4 regions of the Ectobacillus sp. OTK genome follow, and region 1 is predicted to be linked to each of the others. Evidence: riboswitches for the same ligand, from Rfam matches in the RefSeq annotation. Region 1 holds a riboswitch; each other region holds the start of a gene.
What was found. A riboswitch is a leader RNA that binds a small molecule or an ion and turns the genes downstream of it on or off. The one in region 1 is predicted to bind S-adenosylmethionine.
Positions count from the first base shown of each region.

Region 2: it holds a riboswitch for S-adenosylmethionine, as region 1 does, so the genes downstream of both, AC6HZ4_RS20950 (bifunctional homocysteine S-methyltransferase/methylenetetrahydrofolate reductase) here and metK (methionine adenosyltransferase) in region 1, are expected to answer to the same signal.
Region 3: it holds a riboswitch for S-adenosylmethionine, as region 1 does, so the genes downstream of both, AC6HZ4_RS26690 (PLP-dependent transferase) here and metK (methionine adenosyltransferase) in region 1, are expected to answer to the same signal.
Region 4: it holds a riboswitch for S-adenosylmethionine, as region 1 does, so the genes downstream of both, AC6HZ4_RS18535 (peptide-methionine (S)-S-oxide reductase) here and metK (methionine adenosyltransferase) in region 1, are expected to answer to the same signal.

Region 1 is NZ_AP048547.1:4,816,753-4,818,954, reverse strand. Features, by position in the region: gene pckA (phosphoenolpyruvate carboxykinase (ATP)) at 1-671, opposite strand, end outside; SAM riboswitch class I at 978-1,087, shown strand; gene metK (methionine adenosyltransferase) at 1,231-2,202, shown strand, end outside.
Region 2 is NZ_AP048547.1:4,222,603-4,224,804, forward strand. Features, by position in the region: gene AC6HZ4_RS20950 (bifunctional homocysteine S-methyltransferase/methylenetetrahydrofolate reductase) at 1-1,122, opposite strand, end outside; SAM riboswitch class I at 1,419-1,531, opposite strand; SAM riboswitch class I at 1,748-1,860, shown strand; gene AC6HZ4_RS20955 (methionine biosynthesis PLP-dependent protein) at 1,935-2,202, shown strand, end outside.
Region 3 is NZ_AP048547.1:5,395,553-5,397,754, reverse strand. Features, by position in the region: gene selA (L-seryl-tRNA(Sec) selenium transferase) at 1-674, shown strand, start outside; SAM riboswitch class I at 741-846, shown strand; partial or broken gene AC6HZ4_RS26690 (PLP-dependent transferase) at 983-1,156, shown strand; gene metA (homoserine O-acetyltransferase MetA) at 1,137-2,042, shown strand; gene AC6HZ4_RS26680 (homoserine dehydrogenase) at 2,171-2,202, shown strand, end outside.
Region 4 is NZ_AP048547.1:3,750,230-3,752,431, reverse strand. Features, by position in the region: gene AC6HZ4_RS18545 (NmrA family NAD(P)-binding protein) at 1-167, shown strand, start outside; gene AC6HZ4_RS18540 (hypothetical protein) at 421-555, shown strand; SAM riboswitch class I at 791-907, shown strand; gene AC6HZ4_RS18535 (peptide-methionine (S)-S-oxide reductase) at 996-1,373, shown strand; gene pdxR (MocR-like pyridoxine biosynthesis transcription factor PdxR) at 1,709-2,202, opposite strand, start outside.

The sequences.
Region 1 (2,202 bases):
TCTCCTACATTGGCCGAGCAGTGCATAGAAAGGATGTCCTGCTCTGGAAGCAAGTAGTTCATAATGGAGAAAATGGATTTCTTCATTTCTCCCGCGTACTCTGTACCTCCAATCAGCACAATACGCTTTTCAAAGGAGGTGATAATGAAAGCCTCGGATTTTGTTCCATCAAGTACTGGATCTGCCTTGAACGTTGGAGCAGATATGATGGTAAATTGCGCCTCATGGTTTGCAAGCTCTTGTTCCGTTGGACGGATGAATAGCTGATGTGCAAATAAGTTGTGCCACGCAAATTCATTTACAACCTGAATCGGAAGGCGGGAGTTACGGTCTGCACCTGCAAAGCCCTTGAATACGAAAAGCTCCTCTTTTTCTTTTAAATATTCCAGCACTCTTGTGTATAAGTGATGAAAGGTTTCTTCAGAAATTGCTTGGTTCACTACGCCCCAATCAATTTTATCTTTGACGGATGCTTCGTGAACGATAAATTTATCTCTCGGAGAACGTCCTGTATATTTCCCAGTTGAAACAGAAACAGCACCTGTAGAAGTTAGATTTCCCTCTTCTCTCATCAAAACCTTTTCTACTAATTGCGGTACGCTTAATTGCACATGTGCATTGCTTCCATTCAATAGTTCATGTAACTCGATTTGGACATTCACAGTACTCATCATCAAAACCATCCTTTGTTTAAATTATAGAGAAATATCTCACATCATCTACAAAAAGTATAACACATTAAAATAAATAATGTATACTATTTATTGATAATTGTTTGTACATTTGCACCTTTTTGAATGTTTTTCCTTCGACAAAAATTAATAAAGGATATTTTGCAGAGAATTGATGTGAACCATTGGACTTGTTTTGCCTGCATTTATCATCACATAAATAGATAGGATTTTTTTGCTAAAATGTGCAGATAATGAATTGACAAAGTTATGTTATTTCTATACTATATCCTTTAGACGGATACTCTCTTATCCCGAGCTGGCGGAGGGACAGGCCCTATGAAGCCCAGCAACCTCACCGAATAGGTAAAGGTGCTCAACCTGATGCAAGGCATGAATGTCTTGAACGATAAGAGTGAAAGGCAAAGAAATGACACATTCAACCTTTCCTCGAATGGGAAGGTTTTTTATTTTGCTTTCTTGGGAATTTTAAGAATGTCGTATGACAATTTAATTTAGGGATGAGTTCCGTACGCAATAGATTAAGGGAGGTTTACCAATGACAAACAAGCGTCGTCTTTTCACGTCTGAGTCCGTAACTGAGGGACATCCGGACAAAATTTGTGACCAAATTTCAGATTCTATTTTGGATGCGATTTTAACAAACGATCCCAATGCACGTGTAGCTTGTGAAACAACGGTAACAACGGGTTTAGTGCTAGTAGCAGGGGAAATTACAACTTCTACATATGTAGACATTCCGAAAATTGTTCGTGAAACAGTTCGTGAAATCGGCTATACTCGCGCGAAATATGGTTTTGATGCTGAGACATGTGCAGTATTAACTTCCATTGACGAGCAGTCTGCTGACATCGCAATGGGTGTAGATAAAGCACTAGAAGCACGCGAAGGCTCTATGTCTGATGAAGAAATTGAAGCAATCGGCGCGGGCGACCAAGGTTTAATGTTCGGCTTTGCATGTAACGAAACGAAAGAGCTTATGCCTCTTCCAATCTCTCTTGCACACAAGCTATCCCGCCGTTTAACGGAAGTGCGCAAGGATGATACATTACCGTACCTTCGTCCGGACGGTAAAACGCAAGTAACGGTTGAGTACGATGAAAATGGCAAGCCAGTTCGTGTTGACACAATCGTTATCTCCACGCAGCACCATCCAGAAGCAACGCACGAGCAAATCGAGCGTAACCTTAAAGAATATGTAATTAAGCCAGTTGTTCCGGCCGAGCTTGTTGACGAAAATACAAAATACTTTATCAATCCAACAGGCCGCTTCGTAATTGGCGGACCACAAGGCGATGCTGGTTTGACAGGACGTAAAATCATCGTTGATACGTATGGCGGATATGCCCGCCACGGCGGTGGTGCGTTCTCCGGTAAAGATCCTACAAAGGTAGACCGTTCTGCAGCATATGCAGCTCGTTATGTTGCGAAAAATATCGTAGCAGCAGGGCTTGCAGAAAAAGCGGAAGTGCAGCTTGCATACGCAATCGGCGTAGCGCAGCCAGTATCT
Region 2 (2,202 bases), 590 kb from region 1:
AGTTAGAAGCGCGCCCATCGCCATATTAGAAACGCGAGGACTAGCCAGTGAATTGTCAGCAAGCGTAACCGCATCAGCTCCTGCGCGTTTTAACGCCTTTGCCCCTTCAAAGAAAAGCTGCGTATTCAGTGTTTTTGGCGGATCCAGCTCAACGATAATCGTTGTATCCTTTTTTGCCTTTTCTGCCAGCGTAGCCTTCTGAATCGAAGGCGCCTCTTTTACAACAACAGGAGCCGGACGAACGTGACGCTCTTTCTCAAGAACCGGTGCAGCACCTGCAAGCACTCGTTTCATCGCTCTTATATGTTCAGGTGTCGTACCGCAGCAGCCTCCTAAAAGACGTACTCCCTGCTTTACAAACTGCTCCGCTGTATCCTCAAAGTATTTTACAGTTCCTTCGTAAGTGTAACGACCATCTGCATATTTCGGCAAGCCTGCATTTGGATATGCAGATAAATACCCTTTTTCTGGAATGGATACCAATTGCAATGATTCAATCATATGAAGAGGACCAAGACGACAATTGAGACCCACAACATCCGCTCCTTGCTCAAGAAGCTCCGCTAAAATCGTTTCTGCATATGTTCCGCTTTGCGTAAGTCCTGCTTCGTGCAAAGCAAGCTGCGCAACAATCGGTACATTCGTTTCTTTTCGTAAAATACGGAGCGCGTGCAGCAGCTCTGTTTCATCGTAAAACGTTTCAAGCAAAAGGCCGTCTATCCCTTCTCCAAGCAAGGCATTTGCCTGCTCCATCAGCATAAACTCACGTTCTACCTCATTAATTGTAACACCGCCGATATGCTTCATACCGCCGATTGTACCAATAATCAATGTGTCTTTATTAGCCGCTTGCTTCGCATTTTGTACAGCTGCACGGTTAATGCGGGAGACTTGGTCCCCTAAGCCGTGCATGCGAAGCTTTCCTTCGTTTGCTCCGTACGTATTCGTTTGAATGACATCCGCGCCAGCTTCTACATATTGCCGATGAATATCAATAATTCGCTCCGGATCCGTTACGTTTAACTCCTCAAAGCAGCTTTGCAAGCCATGTGAATATAAAAGTGTTCCCATCGCACCGTCCCCGAGCACGATGCCTCCCTTTAATCTATCTAATAGCCTCAATCTCTTCCCCTTCTTTCTCTAGTCAATATATGTGCAATTCCGTTCCCGGAAGGAAAATGCTACTACGAAAAGCGCAAGCGCCCTGCTTAGCTAGGACAGGCAAACAACCCACGCACAAAACGCCGTAGTTCGGGCGAAGCCGATTCACAGAAGCGTTCCGTGTGTTCTTTACCGTGAAAGGCGCTTTTGGCCTTTACGGCAGGCAGGTTTCCTCTTCTAAGGGCTAGCTGTGCAGACACCGCCTAATTCTTATTAAAAAACCCCCTCTTCACACAGAAAGAGGGGGTTTCATGTCCCTCTTATCATCCAGAACAGATTCGTTCTGCAGGTGTTAGCACCGTTTCAAGCATACAAACTTGAAGGTTGCCGGGCTTCATCGGGCCTTTCCCTCTGCCTCTCTCGATAAGAGCATTATATTTTCATCTAAGGTTATGATAACATAGAATCGGCATTATCGTATTCATATAGCAAATCCCAATTTTCACTTAATTTAGCATGTGTACCTCAGTTAAGTCAATGGCATTTTTTGAAATCAAAGAATTTACGGAAGATTATAAAAAGGGAATTGATTTTTATAGTGCATTTAGTATAAATTATATAGAGGATTTACAATTTTATAATTTTTCTCTTATCCAGAGAGGTCGAGGGATCTGGCCTGATGACGCCTCAGCAACCATTAACACATAGTTAAAAAGGTGCTAACTCCAGCAAATTCTAACAGAATTTGAGAGATAAGAAGGTATTCGCGCCGCGCACAAAGCCTTCTTTCACAAAAAGAAGGCTTTATTTGTTTATTTAAGGAGGACTCTATCATGTATTCACAAGAAACGAAACTAGCTCAAATTGGAAACCGCAGCGAAACGGCTACAGGAGCAGTTAATCCACCTGTTTATTTTTCTACTGCTTATCGTCATGAAGGAATTGGACAATCTACTGGCTTTGATTATATTCGCACAGGAAACCCGACAAGAAAAATTTTGGAGCACGCTATTGCTGATCTAGAAGGCGGCGATCAAGGCTTTGCATGCAGCTCTGGTATGGCTGCCATTCTTGTTGTTCTCTCTCTGTTTAAAACAGGAG
Region 3 (2,202 bases), 580 kb from region 1:
CTACAGAGGAGCTCATTGCATTGCGGCGCCGGCATGAGCATGTTTTATATTATGAGGACCTTGGGAGCGGCGATATTCTTGGTTACCGGCACTTTGGAATTGGAGACGAGCCAGTTGTACGCGAGGTAATTGCAGCGGGAGCTGACCTCGTCTCGTTTAGCGGCGACAAGCTGCTCGGCGGTCCGCAGGCAGGGATTATCGCTGGTAAACGAGAGCTGATTGCCAAGCTCAAATCCCATCAATTAGCGCGTGTGCTTCGCGTCGATAAAATGACATTGGCTGCACTAGAGGCAACACTTTCTTCGTATGTAAAGGGAGAAGCGGCTGTGAGGAGCATTCCGGCTGTCCATGATATTTTAGAAGGCACGGAGCCAATTCAGGAGAGAGCGCAGCGGTTTATCGAACGAATGGCTGAATTGGAGCAATACCGATGCAATCTGGAAAAAAGTACATCAATGATCGGCGGCGGTACGATGCCCGATGTAGAGCTGCCGACGTATGTTGTCGCAGTTGAGCATTTTCTTAAGGAAGCTGCCCAGCTTGCGGAGGAATTGCGAAGTTCCAAAGTTCCGGTTATCGGTCGGATCCAGCATGGCAAGCTATTGTTAGACTTTCGGACTGTAAAGGAGAACGAAATGGAGCTGCTTATCGCATCCTTTGAACAAATAGTATAAACATTCAAAAAACAGGTTGACAGTGCCGCTTAATTTCGATACAATCAGCACTAATGAATGACATACGACTTATCAAGAATAGGCAGAGGGAACAGGCCCTATGAAGCCTTGGCAACAGCCGTAAAACGGAATTGTGCCAAATCCTGCAGGTATATTTCCTGAAAGATAAGAGAGGTATGAGCCGGATGATTTTGGACATAACTGCTTCTTTTACCTGCGGGAAAAGGAGCAGTTTTTTTATATCTTAAGAAAGTATATATCGAGGAAAGAAGGGGACGGGAATGGGGGAGGCATGGAAGCGAGGATCGATTCGCCCGGCGAGTATAACACCTCGCCAAATGACGGAGGAACAGCAGGTTCTTGCTGGAGTCGCACCTGACTTAATTCGTTTGTCCGTCGGTATTGAAGAGGTGGAAGATTTTATTGCAGATTTACATCAAGCATTATCCGGAGGAAAAGAGTATGCCTATCATCGTGGATAAAGACTTGCCGGCTGGCAAAGTCCTACAGAAGGAAAATATTTTTGTTATGACGAAGGAACGTGCGGAGCATCAGGATATCCGTGCGCTCAAAATTGCCATTTTGAATCTTATGCCAACGAAGCAGGAAACAGAGGCACAGCTGCTGCGTCTTCTTGGCAACACGCCGCTGCAGGTTGACGTTCATCTTCTTCATATGGAATCACATACGTCAAAAAATGTGTCACAGGAGCATTTAACGAGCTTTTATAGAACATTCAGCGAGGTAGAAGGAGAGAAATTTGATGGATTCGTAATTACCGGAGCTCCGGTAGAGACGATGGAGTTTGAAGATGTGAATTATTGGGAAGAGTTAAAACGTATTATGGATTATACACAAACCCATGTAACATCCACTCTTCACATTTGTTGGGGTGCACAAGCCGGTATTTATTATCACTATGGCATTCCGAAATACCCGCTTGAGAAGAAAATATTCGGTGTTTTTGAGCATGAGGTAAAGGTGCAGCACGTGCAGCTTATGCGCGGATTTGATGAATACTTTTGGGCGCCTCATTCTCGGCATACAGAGGTGCGCAAAGAGGACATTATCAAAGTACCAGAGCTGCAAATTTTGGCAGAATCTGAAGAAGCAGGCGTTCATATTGCCGCTGATACGAAAGGGAAGAACATTTTTGTGTTTGGTCATAGTGAATATGGGCGAGATACGTTAAAGAAAGAGTATGATCGTGATATAAGCAGAGGGTTAGAAATTGAGGTTCCAAAAAATTATTACCGGGACAATGATCCATCTAAAAAACCGATTGTGAAGTGGAGAAGCCATGGGAATTTATTATTTTCCAACTGGCTCAATTATTACGTATATCAGGAGACTCCATTCATTTTATGAAGGTGGTAACGTTTTCTTTACGTTAAACTCATAAATAGTATTCAGAATGTTGACAATATATTGTTTTTTACGACATGAAATTATATAATTGCACATAAATATCATTTTGTAAAAAGGGGTGGACTACAGTGGAAGAAATTCGGGTTGGTTTACTAGGGCT
Region 4 (2,202 bases), 1.1 Mb from region 1:
AAGTGGGTATACCAGAAGTAATAATTCCTATGTTAACAGCTACAAAAGCTGGTGTTCGGGATGGGGTTTTAGAAGTCCAAAGTAATGATCTTGAGAAATTACTCCAACGTCCTGCAACGCCAATTAACGAAGCATTGGATAAATTAATTCTGTCTCTAAATAAATAATTATTCTTATTGTACCATGTAAGAACGTGATTTTCTTACATTTTCTGTGGTGAAGCCAGCGATCAGGCTGACAGAATTAATGAATATTTTTTGGGTCAAATGAGCCCTATCTAACATTAAAGATGCCTTATATATGCAGAGGAATTACAAAAGAAGCGCTGATGGTGACGTATGCCTTTATAAGAAGTATCTAGAAAAAAATCTTATTTAAAAATAAGGTGGAGGGACAAACTAGTTTTGAAAGGGGGAAGTTATGGAAAAGAATAAAAAAGTACCGATGAATTTAAGCTATGAATCAGATGGAAGAATAGGCAAAAAAAACAATAAGATAAAGGCTAACAAAAAAGATCAGGCGGAATTCTTTAATACCACACAAAACAGTGAATAAAAAATAAAAACCTGCTTACAATTCAACGCAAGCAGGTTTTTAATATAAATGTGAAATTATTTGTAGGTATTTAAATATGTTTGCAAAAGTACCGTTGTTTTTAATGACATAGAGAAAAATAAAGGGATGTATGTAAATCCAATCTTTTATTTTTAAAAAATATTACTTGAATTTTAGATAAATAGATGATATTGTTAACAACAAGTTAAAAAATAAAAAATAAATAGCGATAAACTTCTTATCCAGAGTGGTAGAGGGACAGGCCCTATGAAACCCGGCAACCATCAAGTCAAAATATTACTTGAACGGTGCTAATTCCTGCAAAGGTTTAATAACCTTTGAAAGATGAGAGGAATGTATTTAATCATACAACCTCTCTTTAGATTGAAGAGAGGTTTTTTGATGGAAAGAAGGCTTATCGCTCAAAGGAGCGAATTTCAATGGAAAGAGCAGTATTTGGTGCAAGCGAATTTTTTAGTCAACAAGCTTTTATTACAAGTTTTCGTGGTATTGAATATGTTCAAAGAGGACATCTAAAAGGGAAAAATGTAGAAATAGTAGAAATATGGTTTAATCCCTGGAAAGTATCTTATAATGAATTATTAGAATTGTTTTTTGACTTACATGATGCAACATCCAGAGAAGGTAAGCAATTTAAAAATCAATCATTCATTTTCTTTTCTGATATGAATCAATTAACAGCAGCTAAACAAAAGAAAAATGAGCTGAAACATATATTTAAAGGTGAAATTATTACGGAAATTACTCCAGTATGGGAACATATAAATAGCCTAGAAGAGATAAAATTAATATCTTAATAAAACTTCGCATTAGGACCACAATGTGTAATAAGTAACTTTTTTTCTTCAGCAACCCGGTGCTTTCCTTTAGCAGGGGAAGTACCTTATTTATGTTTTAGGCATATACAAGATTGACTCTACAGAGTTAAATGGAATATGTATGTAAAATATTGTGGAGATTGTGAAGGAATGTACTTAAACAAACGGGTGCAATAGTTTAAAAATGGGGTTGCGGCGGCAACCCTTTTCTTTATTTCACGAACGCGCAGGTTAGTAGAATAAGAACCTGTGTTTTAAAAGTTCATGATTTGCCCCGCAATTATTAGACATAAGCTACAATTAAGGGGTGTTTTTTATAACCAAGCCTTTTTTAGGAGCTCCACGCCAAGCTTGATTTCATCACAAGAAAGATTACTAAAACCAAGTTTAATAATCGGTTTATCGGTATTATTTTTAATGAAGTAGAGTGAGGTAGGATAAACTTTAACACCATGAAAGGAAGCTTGTTGAATTAGCCATTCTTCTGAACGTTTCAGATGTACTTTGATTAATAAATACAAACCAGACTGCTCACCAATAATGAATATATTTTGATCGAATTGCTTTTTTAATACTGATACCAAGTGCTGCATTTTTCGTTTATAAACAAGACGCATACGTTTAATATGGCGATTCCATTCTCCCTCTTCCATAAATTTAGCCATTGTGAGTTGGCTAAGAAGTGAAGTGGTACTCTCGAAATGAAGAAATTGATTTTTATAACGGTTTAAAAGTGGCTCTGGCAACACCATATAACTTAAACGAATTCCTGGAAGAAAGGACTTTGAGAAATTCCCTAGATAAATGA